Regions from separate parts of the Streptomyces sp. NPDC006476 genome, predicted to be linked through region 3. Evidence: riboswitches for the same ligand, from Rfam matches in the RefSeq annotation. Region 3 holds a riboswitch; each other region holds the start of a gene.
What was found. Region 3 has a riboswitch for cobalamin ahead of ABZZ74_RS34205 (HoxN/HupN/NixA family nickel/cobalt transporter). Riboswitches for the same ligand answer to the same signal wherever they lie in the genome.
Positions count from the first base shown of each region.

Region 1: linked by a shared signal. The riboswitch ahead of ABZZ74_RS17030 (CbtB-domain containing protein) and the one ahead of ABZZ74_RS34205 (HoxN/HupN/NixA family nickel/cobalt transporter) in region 3 are both predicted to bind cobalamin.
Region 2: linked by a shared signal. The riboswitch ahead of ABZZ74_RS02375 (cobalamin biosynthesis protein) and the one ahead of ABZZ74_RS34205 (HoxN/HupN/NixA family nickel/cobalt transporter) in region 3 are both predicted to bind cobalamin.
Region 4: linked by a shared signal. The riboswitch ahead of ABZZ74_RS42475 (ribonucleoside-diphosphate reductase subunit alpha) and the one ahead of ABZZ74_RS34205 (HoxN/HupN/NixA family nickel/cobalt transporter) in region 3 are both predicted to bind cobalamin.

Region 1 is NZ_JBEXPK010000013.1:149,769-154,021, reverse strand. It holds gene ABZZ74_RS17050 (helix-turn-helix domain-containing protein) at 1-535, shown strand, start outside; gene ABZZ74_RS17045 (hypothetical protein) at 487-849, opposite strand; gene ABZZ74_RS17040 (histidine phosphatase family protein) at 1,025-1,603, shown strand; gene ABZZ74_RS17035 (CbtA family protein) at 1,669-2,427, opposite strand; gene ABZZ74_RS17030 (CbtB-domain containing protein) at 2,450-2,671, opposite strand; cobalamin riboswitch at 2,708-2,852, opposite strand; gene ABZZ74_RS17025 (phosphatidylglycerol lysyltransferase domain-containing protein) at 2,929-4,253, opposite strand, start outside.
Region 2 is NZ_JBEXPK010000002.1:59,840-64,092, forward strand. It holds gene ABZZ74_RS02360 (class II aldolase/adducin family protein) at 1-660, opposite strand, end outside; gene ABZZ74_RS02365 (inorganic phosphate transporter) at 812-2,050, shown strand; gene ABZZ74_RS02370 (hypothetical protein) at 2,085-2,312, shown strand; cobalamin riboswitch at 2,438-2,580, shown strand; gene ABZZ74_RS02375 (cobalamin biosynthesis protein) at 2,701-3,642, shown strand; gene ABZZ74_RS02380 (cobyric acid synthase) at 3,639-4,253, shown strand, end outside.
Region 3 is NZ_JBEXPK010000038.1:63,408-67,660, reverse strand. It holds gene ABZZ74_RS34210 (nucleoside hydrolase) at 1-473, shown strand, start outside; gene ABZZ74_RS34205 (HoxN/HupN/NixA family nickel/cobalt transporter) at 504-1,586, opposite strand; cobalamin riboswitch at 1,612-1,801, opposite strand; gene ABZZ74_RS34200 (metalloregulator ArsR/SmtB family transcription factor) at 1,882-2,241, shown strand; gene ABZZ74_RS34195 (LAETG motif-containing sortase-dependent surface protein) at 2,864-3,787, opposite strand; gene ABZZ74_RS34190 (DUF4142 domain-containing protein) at 4,100-4,253, opposite strand, start outside.
Region 4 is NZ_JBEXPK010000067.1:28,224-32,476, reverse strand. It holds gene ABZZ74_RS42475 (ribonucleoside-diphosphate reductase subunit alpha) at 1-1,910, opposite strand, end outside; cobalamin riboswitch at 2,031-2,161, opposite strand; gene mctP (monocarboxylate uptake permease MctP) at 2,334-3,962, opposite strand; gene ABZZ74_RS42465 (DUF3311 domain-containing protein) at 3,959-4,213, opposite strand.

The DNA of each region.
Region 1 (4,253 bases), on a different contig from region 3:
GCTCTACGTGGACAACGGCAGCGTGCTCACGTCCGCGGGCAAGGCGGCCGCACTGGACCTGTGTCTCCACATCGTGCGCCTCGATCACGGCTCGTCCGTCGCCAACGCCGCCGCCCGTCGGCTGGTCGTGCAGCCGCATCGCGCCGGCGGCCAGGCCCAGTTCGTCACCACGCCGGTCCCCGCCCGGGACGACCACCCGCTCGTCGCCCTGTTCCCGTGGGTCATGGAGCGCCTCGACCAGCCGCTGACCGTGGAGGACCTCGCGCGCCAGGCGCGGATGAGTTCGCGCAACCTGAGCCGCCACTTCCGCGCGGCTACGGGCACCACCCCGCTGCAGTGGCTGCTCACTCAACGGATCCGCCGCGCCCAGGAACTGCTGGAAAAGACCGACGACAGTGTCGAGACCATCGCGGAGGCCACCGGCATGGGCACGGCCACGACACTGCGCCGCCACTTCAACCGTACGGTCGGTGTGCCTCCCGACACCTACCGCCGCACGTTCCGCACGGGGACCCGCTTCTCCCCCGCCCCGTGACCACGCAAGCAGCGGATGGCCCAGACCATCGCGGTGCGCGGATAGGAGCGGGCCATCTCCTCCTGGCTGGCCACCCACACCATCCGCTCCTCGCGCACGGCCTCGGCCACCGGTGCCGGAGAGGCGAGTGGGACCTTCGCCCAGGGCGCGGCGAACTCGACCGGCGCCCCGCACACCGCGTCCAGACACAGCAGCCGCCCGTCCGGCGCGAGCAGGTAGAGGGCGCCGATGGACGCGCCGGTACGGCGGACGGTTTCCGCGAACGCGGCATCCAGTGGGCCGGTGTCCGTACGCGGATCATCCGGACCGGTCAAAACCCTTCGCCGCCCATCTCCATCCTCACCGTCTGCCCAGAACAACCGACTTTTCACCTTTTGCAGGGCATATATGGCTGTCGCAGCAAGGGAGACAGAACGGCGCGCGTAGTCCTGGTCCGGTCCTGCATGATCGTATGGGTCCTATCCGGTAGAGACAGGAGCCGCGGACCACGTGACCAGTCGTGTGACCCTCATTTCGCCTGCTCTGGGCCCGTCGATGCGCCAGGCGCGCTTCGACGACGGTACGACCTCGCTCGACGACGACGGCGCGGCGCAGGTCCGCACGGCAGCCGGAACCATGCGCCCGGCCGTTCGCGTCGTCACCTCTCCCAGCGTGCGGTGCCGGGAGACCGCCACGGCACTCGGGCTGAGGGCGGATGCGTCGCCGGACGAGCTCACGGGACTGCGCGTGGGCCGCTGGCAGGGGCTCACCCTCGACGAGGTGAGCCGGTCCGAGCCGGAGGCGGTCGCGCTGTGGCTCGGCGACCCGGACTCCGCGCCTCACGGCGGAGAGTCGGTGCGGGACCTGTGCCTGCGGATCGGGCGGTGGCTGGACACGGCGTCACGCACGGATGGCCACACGATTGCCGTGGTGGAGCCGGACGTCGTACGGGCCGTGGTGGTGCACGTGTTGGGAGCGCCCGCGCGGGCCTTCTGGCGCGCGGACGTTCCTCCCCTGACGGCGACCGAGATCACCGGACGGTCCGAACGCTGGAACCTGCGGCTCGGGCACCCGCTTCAGTCGACCTGATCCCGCTGACGGAGGGCCCCCGGAGGGTGGTGCATTCCGCGGCCCTCGCGCCTGCGGCGGGTCGGTCAGTTGGGCGCGGCCACCGGCCGTCGGCCCGCGGCGGCGGCCGTCACGGGATTGGGGTTGAGCAGGCGTTCGGCCAACTCGCCGAAGAGCAGGCCGAATCCGGTCCACAGCGTGAGCTGGATGGCCAGCGCGGAGAGCCGGAAGCGCCACAGCACGGTGGCCGGGAAGTCCTTCGGCACCTCGTTGACGACGGGCAGGAACGCGTAGGCGAGCCCGATCACGAGGGCGAAGGCGGCCACCGCGATCACGGTCGCCCACCAGGTGCCCAGGCCGGGCGCGAGGCGCTTGCCCAGGATGGTCGCGGCGATCGCGATCAGGACGCTGAGCAGCATCATCAGGAAGTACAGGGCGGTCCGCTTGCCGATGGTGTCGGGGTTGCCGACGGCGGGCGGGTTGGCCGGGTACTTCAGGAACGGCACGACGTAGACCGCCAGCAGCGCGCTGCCGGACAGCAGCAGCGCGGTCGCCCGCGGACTGAGGCGGCCCAACCGGCCGAGCGCGAAGCAGTAGGCCAGAGCGGCGGCACCGCCGAACGCGACGCCGTAGACGAGGACGCCGGTGGCCAGGCCGGCGGTGGACTGCAGGGAGCGGGAGACGATCACCATCTCGTGCTCGTGGGAGTGGGCGTCCTCGAAACCGATCGCCTTGTCGACGTTCGGTTCACCGAGGAAGTAGGCGACGACCAGGGCGAGCACGCCGGCGGCGAGGCCGGCGAGCATGCCCCGTACGAGCAGGTTCCGTACGGTTGCGGAGTTCATGAGGGTGTCGGTGTCCCTTGCGTCAGTGGCAGGGGAAGCCGAGCAGATGACGGGCGTCGTGGACCCACTCGTGGACGTCCGAGCCGGAGACGACGGAGGTGGCGCCCTGCTCGGCGCCGACGAAGTACAGCAGGACCAGCATCAGGATGCCGAAGAAGACCGCCCACGGGACGATCGCGCCGATCGGCAGTTTGGCGGGGAGAGCGGGGGTGGTGGCGGTCGGCTGGGCGACATGCTGCGCCATGGCAGGGCCTCCTCTGGGAGTTCGCGTCCCATCTCGGTGGTGCACAGGACGACGGCTACGGGTCTGACTCGCCGCCGCCTCATGCGAGGCGGCGGCACACAGTGGCGCGACCGTTCCGGATTCCCACCGGCTTCCGTCTTGCCGTCGTCGATATCCCGCCGACCGTACCGTGTGTCGAGGACCTGGCCAATACCGCCCGACCAGGCGTGATTCTTCTCGCTCGCCACGACGGCGCCCACGGGGCGCCGGCAGTTCGTTCAGTTCTTCCAGGGCAGCGTGAGGAACCCCTCCGCGCGGGCGCTCGCCAGGCCGATGCGGGGGATGTCACTGCTGCGAGCGAAGAGCAGGTAGCGCGGTTCCCAGATGGGGCGGTACTTGGCGTTCGCGCGGTACAAGGACTCGATCTGCCACCAGCGGGAGAAGAACGTGAGGGTGGCGTGCCAGAGGCGAAGCACCGGGCCCGCGCCGAGACGGGAGCCGCGTTCGAAGACCGAGCGGAACATCGCGAAGTTCAGGGAGACCCGCCGGATGCCCAACTCGGCCCCTCTGAGGAGGAGTTCGACCACCATGAACTCCATCAGACCGTTCTCGCAGTCGCGATCACGGCGCATCAGGTCCAGGGAGAGGCCGTGCTCGCCCCAGGGGACGAAGCTCAGCAGGGCCCGGGGGACGTCGTCCGCGTCCCGGCACACCAGCATCACGCAGCGGCCGTCCGAGGGGTCGCCGAGGCGGCCGAGGGCCATGGAGAAGCCGCGTTCGGTGGCGCCGTCGCGCCAGCGGTCGGCAGCCTCGATGAGCGTCGCCATCTCCTCGGCCGGGATGTCCTGGTGGCGGCGGATCTCGACCGTGTAGCCGGCCCGGCGCACCCGGTTGTGCGCCTGCCGTACGACGCGCATGGCGCGGCCTTCGAGGGTGAAGTCTGCGATGTCGACGATCGCCTCGTCGCCGAGTTCGAGGGCGTCCAGACCGTGGCGGGCGTAGATGGTGCCCGCCTCCTCGCTCGCGCCCATCACCGCGGGTGTCCAGGCGTGTTGGCGCGCTTCGGTCAGCCATGCGTCGATCGCGCCGGGCCAGGCCTCCGGGTCGCCGATCGGGTCACCGGATGCCAGGCTGACGCCGCCGACGACGCGATAGGTGATGGCCGCCTTGCCGGTCGGGGAGAAGATCGCCGCCTTGTCGCGGCGCAGGGCGAAGTAGCCGAGGGAGTCGCGGGCGCCGTGCTTGTCCAGCAGGGCGTGGAGCCGTTCCTCGTCCTCGGGGCCGAGCAGCCGGCGGCCGCGCGGGGAACGGAAAAGGGCGTAGAGGACCAGGCAGAAGGCCGCCGCGAGCAGGATGTTGATGATGATGTCGGTCCAGCGGGGGGCGCGGACCGCGCTGACCGTGTCGGCGAGGGGGCCGACGCTGACGCCGCGCAGGAGGGCGTAGGCGACCTCGTCGGCGAGGGTGGCGCCGGGGAGCTTGTTCGTCGCGTGGACGAGGAGGGTGCCCAGGCCGCCGGTGACCGCCAGGCCGCCCACGCCGACGGCCAGTGCCAGCTTCGGGTTGGAGGGGTCCCCCACCGCGTTGAACTCACGGCGGCTGA
Region 2 (4,253 bases), on a different contig from region 3:
GACCTCCTCCACCTGGGCGAGGGAGAGCAGGTTCGGGGACATGCCCGGCACCGAGGAGGCGGTGAGCCACAGGCGGCACATCCACTCCAGCTGGGCCGTGCGGTCGTAGGCCTGGGACAGACTCGCGCCATGGGCGACCGTGCCGTGGTTCTGCAGGAGGCAGGCGGAGCGGTCGGCGAGGGCGCGGAGCATGTTCTCGGCCAACTCGTCGGTGCCGTAGGTCGCGTACGGGGCGACTCGGACCGGGCCGCCCAGGGCCGCTGCCATGTAGTGGATCGTCGGGAGCTCGGGGACGAGGGTGGAGACCGCCGTCGCGTGGACGGCGTGGGTGTGGACGACCGCCCGCGCGCCGGTCGAACGGTATACGGCGAGATGCATCGGCAGCTCGCTGGTCGGGACCAGGGTGCCGAGGACCTGCCGGCCGTCGAGGTCGACGCCGGTGATGTCGTCCGGTGCGAGGCGGTCGTAGGGGACGCCCGAGGGCGTGACCAGCACGGTGTCCCCGACGCGCGCCGAGACGTTGCCCGAGGTGCCGACGACCAGGCCGTCGGCGACGGTGCGGCGGGCCGTCGCCACGAGCTCCTCCCAGGCCCGCGTCTCCTCGGGCAGCGCGCCCCGCTCTCCTCGTACGTTGTGCCCGTCCCGCTGCTGTTCGCCCATGCCGCGATCATCCCAGGCGCATATCGACCGGGAACCGAGTTCGCTCGGGACCACCCACCGCGACACTCTGACGCCCACCCCAGTTCATCTTCTGTTCACCCAGGTTTCCTACGGTCAACCGACCGATGACTTCGAACGATTGCCTGGGTAAATGGAAAACTTCTCGCTGATCCTCGCGATTGTGGTGATCACCGCACTCGCGTTCGATTTCACGAACGGTTTCCACGACACCGCCAACGCGATGGCCACCACCATCTCGACCGGCGCACTCAAGCCCAAGGTCGCGGTGGCCATGTCCGCCGCGCTCAACCTTGTTGGCGCCTTCCTCTCCGTGGAGGTCGCGAACACGATCTCCAAGGGTCTCGTCGATGAGAACGGCATCCGTCCCGAGGTCATCTTCGCCGCCCTGGTCGGCGCGATCCTCTGGAACCTGGTGACCTGGCTGGTGGGCCTGCCCTCCAGTTCCTCGCACGCCCTGATGGGCGGTCTGATCGGCGCCACCGTCGCCTCGGCCGGCTTCGGCGCGGTCCACGGCGACGTGCTCGTCACCAAGGTGCTGCTGCCGGCGCTCGCCGCCCCGGTCGTCGCCGGGCTCGCCGCGACGCTGGCGACCCGCTTCTCCTACGCACTCGACCGCAAGGCCGACGGCAAGGCGGCCGAGAAGGGCTACCGCGCCGGGCAGATCGCCTCGGCCGGCCTGGTCTCGCTGGCCCACGGCACCAACGACGCGCAGAAGACGATGGGCATCATCACCCTCGCCCTGGTCGCCGGCGGCGCCGTCGCCCCCGAATCCGACCCGCCCACCTGGGTCATCCTCTCCGCGGGTCTGGCCATCGCCCTCGGCACGTACATCGGCGGCTGGCGCATCATCCGCACGATGGGCAAGGGCCTGACCGAGCTTCAGCCGCGTCAGGGCTTCGCCGCCCAGACCAGCGCGGCGACGGCCATCCTGGCCTCCTCCCACCTCGGTTTCTCCCTCTCCACCACGCACGTCGTCTCCGGTTCGGTGATGGGCGCGGGCCTCGGCCGCAAGGGCGGGGTGGTGCGCTGGTCCACCGCGACCCGGATGCTGGTCGCCTGGGTCCTGACGCTGCCGGCCGCCGCCCTGGTCGGCGCGGGCGCGGAGTCCGTGACGGACCTCGGGGACTGGGGCACCGCCGTCGTCGCCGTCTTCCTCGTCGCCGCGAGCGCCGCGATCTGGAAGGTCTCGCGCCGCGAGGTCGTCGACGCGTCGAACGTCAACGAGACCGAGGAGCCGGCCGGCGTCGTCACCACGGCGATCGCCGCCGTCACCCCTCCTCCCCCGGGCGCGGTGACGGAGGGTCTGACGGCCACGATCGCCGCGCCGGTCACCACCACGGAACCGGCGGCCCCGCCGGCCGCCGTCTGAGCCCCGGCCACCCGGTAACGAAGGAATCAGCAGCATGAAGATCGACTGGTCGGCCCTGGGCTCCGTCTTCGGTGTCAGCCTCGCGGTCACCGTGGGCCTCGTGGCCCTCTTCACCCTCGGCGTCATGGGCCTGTCGCACCGCGAGCGGGCCACCGCGCAGGGCGGCTCGGCAGCCCTCGCGACGGCCGGAGCGTACGTGGCCTTCGCGGGGTGCGCGGCGGCGGTGGCGTACGGAATCAATTTGATCATGGCCAAGGGCTGAGCCCTGACCTCCTGTTGGTGCCGGGACGGTGATCCGTCCCGGCACCTCGCGTTTCCGTGACCACGGCGACCCCTCGCATGTGGGCCTCAGCACACTCTCCCGTCGCAGGTCAACGGCAAGTTGACTGCCGTTCGGGTGCGTGGTGGACTGCCGGAGCCATGTACGGCGGCAAGGGAGGAAGCCGGTGCGAGTCCGGCGCGGTCCCGCCACTGTCACCGGGGTAGGTAGCCCCGGGAGCCAGGAACTCCCACCGCCGGTCTCGTCGAACCAGGGCGCGGACACCCTGAGTGAGGACATACAGCCATGCTCGCCTGCCGTTTGAGGTACTGGACCGGGATCCTTCCGAAGGGCCCCGGGTCGCTGCCCGGCCCCACGGCCGGCTGAGCCGATGCGTGCCGGTCGCGTCTTCGCGTACGGCGCCGCCGCCGGGCTCCTCGGCGACCAACTGCTCGGCGATCCGCGCCGGGGGCACCCGGTCGCCGCTTTCGGACGGGCCGCGGGTGCCGTGGAACGGGTGCTGTGGCGGGACCACCGCGGGTGGGGCACGCTGCACACCGCCGTGTGCGTCGGAGGTGCCGTGGCGCTGGGCGCCGTGGCGGAGAAGGTCGTACGTCCGTCCCGTACCGCTTCCGTGGCGCTGACCGCCGCCGCCACCTGGGCGGTTGTCGGCGGCAGCTCGCTCGCGCGCGAGGCGCGGGTCATCGGGCGGGCCCTGGAGGCGGGTGACGTCGAGGGGGCCCGGGAGCGGTTGCCGCATCTGTGCGGGCGGGATCCGCAGGCGCTGGACGCGGACGGGATCGCCCGGGCCGTGGTGGAGTCGGTCGCCGAGAACACCTCGGACGCCGTGGTCGGGGCGTTGGTGTGGGGGGCCGTCGGCGGGGTGCCGGGGCTGCTCGGGTTCCGGGCCGTCAACACGCTGGACGCCATGGTCGGTCACAGGTCGGCGCGGTACCGGCGCTACGGGTGGGCCTCCGCGCGGCTGGACGACGTGGCCGGCTGGCCGGGGGCCCGGCTGACCGCGGCACTGGCGACGGTCGCGGGCGGCGACCCGCGCGGAGCGGCACGGGCCTGGCGTGCGGACGCGGGGAAGCATCCGAGCCCCAACGCCGGTCCTGTGGAGGCCTCGTTCGCGGGAGCGCTCGGCGTGCGCCTGGGCGGAACCCTCTCCTACGGCGGGCGGGTCGAGCACCGGCCCGTGCTCAACGCACCGGGCCGCGCCGTCGCCGTACCTGACATCGAGCGGGCCGTACGGCTCTCCCGGCGCGTCGGTCTGCTCGCGCTCGGCGTCAGTGCCGCCGCGCGCCTGTTGGTGAAGGGACGTACGTCATGAGCGGGGGTCTCCTCGTCGCCGGCACCACCTCCGACGCCGGCAAGAGTGTCGTCACCGCCGGGATCTGCCGGTGGCTGGTGCGCCAAGGGGTCAAGGTGGCTCCCTTCAAGGCGCAGAACATGTCGCTCAACTCCTTCGTGACCCGCGAGGGCGCCGAGATCGGGCGGGCGCAGGCCATGCAGGCACAGGCGTGCCGGATCGAGCCGACGGCGCAGATGAACCCCGTGCTGCTGAAGCCGGGGGGCGAACAGAGCAGCCAGGTCGTGCTCATGGGCAGGCCCGTGGGCGAGCTGAGCGCGCGGGGGTACCACGGTGGGCGGCAGCAGAAGCTCCTCGGGACCGTGCTGGAGTGTCTCGCCGAGTTGCGGGGCACGTATGACGCGGTGATCTGTGAGGGGGCGGGCAGTCCCGCGGAGATCAATCTGCGCCGGACCGACATCGTGAACATGGGGATCGCCCGCAACGCCGGGCTTCCCGTCCTCGTGGTCGGTGACATCGACCGCGGGGGCGTGTTCGCCTCGTTCTTCGGGACGGTGGCGCTGCTGTCGGAGGAGGACCAGCGGCTCGTCGCCGGGTTCCTGGTGAACAAGTTCCGGGGTGACGTGTCGCTG
Region 3 (4,253 bases):
TCGCCGAGTTCAACGTCTGGCACGACCCGGAGGCCGCCGCCGTCCTGCTCACCGCCGGCGTGCCGATCACGATGTACGGCCTCGACGTCTTCCAGCGGGTCGTGGTGCCGGGCGCGGACGTACGACGGCTGCGGGCGAGCGCGGAGCCCGGCACCCGTCTCGCCGGTGAACTCCTCGCCCACCGCCCGTCCTCGCCCGACCCGGACAGTGACGAGACCGCCGGCGGGCTCGGTGACGCGGGCGCGGTCTGCTCCGTCGCCGACCCGGCCGGCATCACCACCAGCCTGCTCCCCGTCGAGGTCTCCCTCGCCCCCGGACCCACCCGGGGTCAGACGATCGTCGACCGCCGCGCCCGCCCCGGCGAGTCCGAGATCCACGAGGGCGCCCGCGAACAGCCCCTGGTGGACGTGGCCTTGGACGTGGACGTGCCCCGCTTCGTCAAGCTGTGGCTGTCGGCGGTCGAGAGGCAGTGACGGCGCGCCGGCCGGCAAGGACGGTGCGGGTCACGGGGTTTCCGCGGTCCGCACCGACCACTTCTGTTCCACCTTCGCCACCCGCCAGTAGGTCAGCGCCGCCGCCCACACCACCACGAACAGGCCGACGATGACGTAGCCGACGTTGTCCAGGTCGAGGTCGGCTATCCAGCCCGTGACCGAGTCGGTCAGGTCGAACTTCTCGTGCAGGACGCCCACCAGCTCGATCGTGCCGATGAAGAAGGCCACCGCGATGGACAGGCCGGTGATGGTCAGGTTGTAGAAGACCTTGCGGACCGGGTTGGAGAAGGCCCACTGGTAGGCGAAGTTCATGAACGTGCCGTCCAGCGTGTCGAACAGGCTCATCCCGGCCGCGAAGAGCAGCGGCAGGCACAGGACCGCGTACCAGGGCAGCCCCGCCGCCGCGCCGGAGCCCGCCATCACCATCAGCGTGACCTCCGTCGCGGTGTCGAAGCCGAGCCCGAAGAGGAAGCCCAGGGGGTACATCTGGCCCGGGCGGGTGATCGACCTGGTGAGGCGGCCGAGGATCCGGTTCATGAAGCCCCGGGAATCCAGGTGCGCCTCGAGCTCCGACTCGTCGTACGTCCCCGCCCGCATCGCCTTGAAGACCTTCAGGATGCCCATCAGCGCCACCAGGTTGAGCGCGGCGATGACGTAGAGGAACGTGCCCGAGATCGTCGTACCGAGGAAGCCGAGCACCTTGTGGGTGCTTGAGTTCTCGTTCATGACCTTGCCGGCGAGTGCCGTGCCGCCCGCGATCATGGCGGCCAGCACCACGACCACACTGGAGTGCCCCAGCGCGAACCAGAAGCCCACCGACACCGGCCGTTTGCCGTCGGCCATCAGCTTGCGGGTGGTGTTGTCGATCGCGGCGATGTGGTCGGCGTCGAAGGCGTGCCGCACGCCCAGGGTGTAGGCGGTGACGCCGAGGCCGATGCCGAAGGCCTTGGAGCCGACCTCGTAGTGGCCGGGGACGACGAGGAGGAAGAGGATTCCGAAGGCGGCGACGTGGAGGGCGGCGATCACCGCCACCAGCCCCACGGTCTTGACGGTGTCCTCGCGCTGCCAGCGGAAAGAAGCAGCGTCGGCCATGTTCACGCTCCAGCACCTCGTGGATCATCTCGTGAGATGCCGTGGCCGGTCTCCTGGCTGACGGGTCGTGCGTCCCCGGTCCGCCTTCCCGGCCGTGGTGAAACGGCCAGTGGCTGTCCCGTGCGGGACGTGGACCGGTGACTTCCCGATCACAGTGGCGAGGGCCGCGTCGGCATCGCACCGACTTCCCGAACACCACGGCCCGCCCACCGTAGGGGGGAGCGGCCCTTCCTGCATAGCTGCGTACCTGTGCAGGTATCGAAGATCACAGAGGCGCGCCTGCGAGGATGTGCGCATGCATCTCGTCCCGGCCGACCGCGCGGACCGCCGCACCATCGATGGCCACCGGGTGTGCGACGCCATCGCCGCCATCGGTGACGAGGCCCATGTGCGCACCTGGGCCGACCGCTTCTCGCTGCTCGCCGACCCCAAACGGCTCGCGCTGCTGCTCGCCCTGCACCGCACCGGCCCGCTCGCCGTCTCCGACCTCGCGATCGCGACCGGCATGAACGACCCCGCCGTGTCCCAGGCCCTGCGCCTGCTGCGGGCGGCCGGGGTGGTGGCCGGCGAGAAGGAGGGCCGCGTCGTCCGCTACCGCGTGGTCGACGAGGACACCCGCCTCCTCCTCAAACACTGCACAGCCGACGGCACGTGACCGCCGACGGCACGTGAGGGCCGTCGGGTCGTGGGCGTCGACGGTTCGTGGGTGGGTGAGGGTGTGTGAGGGGTGGCGGTCGTGGGTGGGTGACGGCGTGCGGGGACCGACGTTCGTGGGGGGTGACGGTTTCTGGGGGCCGACGGGTCGTGGCGGTCGACGGGGCGGTCGTGGCGGTTGACAGCATGTGGCCATCAAGAGCTCGTGACCGCCGAGCCCTCATGCCCCGGGAACTCATGACCGCCGACAGCTCGTGACGGCGGACGGCACGGGAGCCTGACGGCACGGGAGCCCGACGGTGTGTGACAGTCGCCAGCTGATGACTGTTCGAGGGCACACGGCTGGCGACGACTCGTGACCAGCGACCGCACAAGGCTGACGAGGGCTCATGACCGCGAGGGAACACGCCCCGACGGCCAATGACCACCGGGGGCGTGGGCCCGTCGAAGGCTTATGACCAGCAACGGCACATCACCGGTCACGGCACATCACCGCTCATGACCAGCACCCGCACCGCACACCACCCGCACCGCACACCACCCGCACCGCACACCACCAGTGCCGCGTGCGAACGAACGCCCCGGAGCGGGGGATCTCCGGGGCGTTCGTCTTCGGGGGTGGTTCAGGAGCGGGCGCCGCGGCGGCGCTTGCTCGCGACGACGATCGCCGCGCCGCCCGCCAGGAGCGCCGCCGCGCCGCCGGCGATCAGGCCGGAGTTGCTGCCGCCGCCGGTCTCGGCGAGGCCGCCGCCACCGCCGTTCGGCGTGGCCGCCGGGACGGTGGTGGACGCCGAGGCGACCGGGGTGTCGGTCGAGGCCGGCGTCGACTCGGAGGCACTCGGTGTCGGGGTGGCGCTCTCGGAGGCCGGGGGCGTCGACGGCGGCGTGGAGGCCGGCGGGGTGCTCGGGGGCTGCGACTCGGTGTTCGTGCAGTCCTTCGTACCGCCGTTCCAGGACGCGATCAGCTTGTCCTTGATGACCGCGTGGTCCGGGCCGGCCGGCAGGTCCCCGTGCTGGAAACCGTCCTTGGCGTCCAGCTTGCCGTCGAACTTGGTGGCGCCGCGGTAGAGGTCGATCTGCGCGAAGCAGCCCGCGTCCGGCACCGCGATGTCCAGCGAGTCGGTCTGCCCGGACTTGACCGTCACGGTGTCGAAGTCGACGAAGACCTGCTGCCCCGAGGTCGCGAAGGTCGCGCCGTGGGCGAGGTAGGAGGCGAGCGAGGCGGTACAGGTGGAGGCGTCACCGGCGGTACGGACCTTGATGTGGACCTTGCCGTCGTCGGTGGGCTTCAGCGTCTGGTCGTCGACCTTCACCGAGTCGTAGAAGCTCGTGCCGTCCAGCGAGAACTGGCAGCGGTCGGCCTCCGTCTTGGTGCCGGCACCGGTGCCGGGCTTGTAGGAGCCGCCGGCCTTCCAGCCGTCGCCGCCCGGAGTTCCGCCGTGGGCCCAGGCGCCGGAGGCGGCGGCGACGGTTGCGGCGCACAGGGCGAGCGACGCGGCGCCCGTCCCCATGAGGCGGCGCACGGTGACACGTCTCACTATGGACATGCGGATCCCCATCTTCGCGTGCGTGACCCGGGCACGGCGGCGCGGGACAGCACGCGGCGGCCGGCCGTGCCGGGGAGAATGGTCTGTGAAAACACCAGGCCCATTGGTCACATGCGCCTCAGTGCGCTCACATGGTGGATGTCCCGGCCGAACGCTGTCAACCTGCGGTGATGCGCCGAAAGTTCAACCAGCCATCACGATTACGCCACAGTAGGAACGGGCGGATCCGCTTCCGTTCGACCGCCCGAACCTCCAGTCCCACACGGGCCGTACGACCGTGCCCGTAGGGCCGTACGACCGTTCCCGTGGGGGCTATCCCACCGTCGGGCTGGGGCTGGCCGCGGTGCCTCCCGCGCCGCCCGTGCCGGGCGAGGACTCGCCGGGCAGGATGGGGGGCTGGGTGGTGGTGTCCACCGGCGGGGTGAGCACGATCTGGGGCTGGCCCGCGAGCGGAGGCGGCGGGGTC
Region 4 (4,253 bases), on a different contig from region 3:
TGCGGCTCGACGCACTCGTACACACCCGCGATGGAGGCGATGGTCGCGGTCGGCGCGATGGCGAGGAGGAGGCTGTTGCGCAGGCCGGTCGCCGCGATCCGCGCGCGCAGCGCGGCCCAGCGCTCCGGCCAGGCGAGGTCGACGTCGTAGTGGTCGGGGTGCAGCACACCCCGGGCGGTCCGGGTCTTCTCCCAGGCGGGCAGCGGGCCGCTCCGCTCGGCGAGGTCCGCGGAGGCCTCGTACGCGGCGAGCATGACGCGCTCGGCGATACGCGTGGACAGGGCCTTGGCCTCGGGCGAGTCGAAGGGCAGTCGCAGCTTGAAGAAGACGTCCTGCAGGCCCATCGCACCCAGACCCACCGGGCGCCACTTGGCGTTGGAGCGGCCCGCCTGCTCGGTCGGGTAGAAGTTGATGTCGACGACACGGTCGAGGAAGGTGACGGCCGTGCGGACGGTCTCGTCCAGCCGCTCCCAGTCGATGCCGCGGCCGGCCACGAAGGCGCCCAGGTTGACCGAGCCGAGGTTGCACACCGCCGTCTCACCGTCGTCGGTGACCTCCAGGATCTCCGTGCAGAGATTGGAGGAGTGGACGACATGACCGGGGGTCGCCGTCTGGTTCGCGGTGCGGTTGGCGGCGTCCTTGAAGGTCATCCAGCCGTTGCCGGTCTGCGCGAGGGTGCGCATCATCCGGCCGTACAGTTCCCGGGCCGGGAGCGTCTTGCGGGCGAGCCCCGCCGCCTCCGCCTGCCGGTACGCCGCGTCGAACTCCTCGCCCCACAGGTCCACGAGTTCGGGCACGTCCGCCGGGGAGAACAGCGACCACCGCTCGTCGGCGTCGACCCGGCGCATGAACTCGTCCGGGATCCAGTGCGCGAGGTTCAGGTTGTGCGTACGGCGGGCGTCCTCACCGGTGTTGTCGCGCAGCTCCAGGAACTCCTCGATGTCGGAGTGCCAGGTCTCCAGGTAGACGGCCGCGGCGCCCTTGCGCCGGCCGCCCTGGTTCACGGCGGCGACGCTCGCGTCCAGCGTCTTCAGGAACGGGACGATGCCGTTGGAGTGGCCGTTGGTGCCGCGGATCAGCGAACCACGGGCGCGGACGCGGGAGTAGGCGATGCCGATGCCGCCGGCGTGCTTGGAGAGACGGGCGACCTGGTGGTAGCGGTCGTAGATGGAGTCCAGTTCGTCCTTCGGGGAGTCGAGGAGGTAGCAGGACGACATCTGGGGGTGCCGCGTGCCGGAGTTGAAGAGGGTGGGGGAGGAGGGCAGGTAGTCGAGGCGGCTCATCAGGCCGTAGAGGGAGGCCACTTCGTCCACGGCACGGGCGCCTGTCTCCGAACCGAGCGCGGTGTCGTCCGCGAGACCGCTCGCCACGCGGAGCATGAAGTGCTGCGGCGTCTCGATGACCTTGCGGGTGATCGGGTGGTGCAGGAGGTAACGGCTGTAGAGGGTGCGCAGGCCGAAGTAGCCGAAGCGGTCGTCGGCCGCGGGGTCGATCAGCGCGTCGAGGCGGTCGGCGTGCAGCCGTACGAACTCCGCGGTGCGGTCGGCGATGAGCCCTTCGCGATGGCCGACGGCGACGGACTCGGTGAAGGACGTGACGCCCTGCGAGGCGGCCTCGGCGGCGACGCTCAGGGTGAGGAGCCGGGCGGCCAGCCTGCTGTACGCCGGGTCCTCGGAGATGAGGCCGGCCGCCGCCTCCGTCGCCAGCTCGCGCAGTTCCGCCCCGTCCGCCCGCGCGGACCGGCCGCGCAGTGCGGCGGCGGCGACCCGGCCGGGGTCGGCGTCGGGCAGGTCAGCGGTCAGCTCGGTCAGGGTGCGCAGCAGTGCGGCACCGTGTCCGTCGGCTTCCGGCTCGGTCGCTGAAGCCGGGTCGGTCGCTGAGGCCGGATCGGCCGGCGGCGCGATGGTCACGTGGGGCTCTCCCTCGCTCGGCACGGGGCCTTGCGGGCAGGGGGCAGCACACGAGCGCGGCGCGCTTCGCATCCACCGGCCCATTCCGCGAGGCCCGGACGTCAGGGCACCCGGGCCGGTGTGGCCGGGTGCGCTGTCGGCAGGTCCTCGGACTGACTCCGCGCACGGGTGTGCGCGGGTTCACCGTTGCGGGACAGTTCCGGATTCGCACCGGATTCCCCTGCGGCGACAGCGAGATGAGCATACATCTAGTGCCGGGTTTGGGTAGCACCCCCATATGTTGTGTCGGGGTTGCTTCGGGGAACGGAAGAGCGGGCCGCCGAGGGGGGTTCCTTCGGTGGCCCGCTGCGAGTGTCCGTGGTTGATCGCGCTCACGCGGCGGAGCCGCATATCGATACAGCCCCGCGCCCCTATAGGGGCGCTTCAGTGGGCGCTTCCTGCAGTCGCAGGCGGGAGTTCCACCTCCACCCCGGGGTCGCCCGCGTCCGCCGTGTAGTCCTCCGGGCTGGTCTGATCGATGCCCTCGGGGGCCTTCAGGGCCTTTAGGACGAAGGTGAGGACCACCGTCACCGCCACGTTCAGGACGAAGGCGGTGAGGCCGATGTAGCCGATCTCCCCGATGCCCGGGATCTCCTTCGACGAGCCGCCGAAGTGCTTCTGGGTGGGGGAGGCCACGCCGTACGCCGCGACCGTTCCGTAGATCATGCCGACCGCCCAGCCGGCGAGCAGGGCCCAGCGGTGGAACCAGCGGGTGAAGAGGCCGCCGACCAGGGACGGGAAGGTCTGCAGGATCCAGATGCCGCCCAGCAGCTGGAAGTTGATGGCGACCGTCTTGTCCATGGTGAGGACGAAGACCAGTGCGCCGACCTTCACCACCAGCGACACGATCTTGGAGACCTGGGCCTCCTGCTTCGGCGTGGCGTCCGGCTTGATGAAGTCCTTGTAGATGTTGCGGGTGAAGAGGTTCGCGGCCGCGATGGACATGATGGCCGCCGGGACCAGCGCGCCTATGCCGATCGCCGCGAAGGCCACCCCGGCGAACCAGCTCGGGAACATGTTCTCGAAGAGCTGCGGGATCGCCAGCTGGCCGTTGGTGACCTTGACCCCGGCCGCGATGGCCATGAAGCCCAGCAGCGCGAGCAGGCCGAGCATCAGCGAGTACAGCGGCAGGATCGTGGTGTTGCGGCGGATCACCTCGCGGCTCTTGGAGGAGAGCGTCGCGGTGATCGAGTGCGGGTACATGAACAGTGCGAGCGCCGAGCCCAACGCCAGGGTGGCGTACGTCCATTGGGCGGGCTCGGCCGGTGCCAGGGCGCCGCGCGGCTTGCCCGTCGCCGGGTTGGTCTGCGCGAACGCGTGGCCCGCCTTGGCGAAGATGTCGTCGAAGCCGCCCAGCTTGATCGGGATGTAGATGATCGCCACCGCGATGACGATGTAGATCAGCGTGTCCTTCACGAACGCGATCAGGGCGGGGGCCCGAAGGCCGGAGGAGTAGGTGTAGGCCGCGAGCACACCGAAGGCGATCAGGAGCGGGAGGTCCTTCACGAACCAGTTGGTGTTCTCACCGCCGCCCACGCCCATGACGTCCAGCACGGCCTGGATGCCGACGAGTTGGAGCGCGATGTACGGCATCGTCGCGAGGATGCCGGTCAGCGCCACCGCCAGCGACAGGCCCTTGGAGCCGAAGCGTCCGCGCACGAAGTCGGAGGTCGTCACGTACCCGTGCTTGTGCGAGACCGACCACAGGCGCGGCAGGAACGTGAAGATCAGCGGGTAGACCAGGATCGTGTACGGCACGGCGAAGAAGCCGGCCGCGCCCGCCGCGTAGATCGCCGCCGGTACGGCGACGAAGGTGTACGCCGTGTACAGGTCGCCGCCGAGCAGGAACCAGGTGACCCAGGTGCCGAACGACCGTCCGCCCAGGCCCCATTCGTCGAGGCTGTGCTCGTTCTCGGCCTTGCGCCAGCGAGCGGCGAGGAAGCCCATGGCCGTGACGGCCAGGAAGAAGAAGATGAAGACGCCGAGCGCGACGCCGTTCACACCGTCCTTCACTTGCCCGCACCCCCCTTGCGGGCGCGCTGGTCACGCTGCCACAGCTTGTACGCGGTCATGGTCAGCGCCGTGGAGACCAGCACCCACAGCATCTGGTACCAGTAGAAGAACGGGATGCCGATGAACTCCGGGTCGGTCTTGGCGTAGGACCCGACCCACAGCATCGCCACGAAGGGTGCGAGCAGGCAGATGGCGATGATCACGCGGACCGGGGTCACCACCGGTGGTCTCACTTCGGGTACTTCGGACATACGGCGGCTCCGTCCCCTCACGATCGCCTGTGATCACATG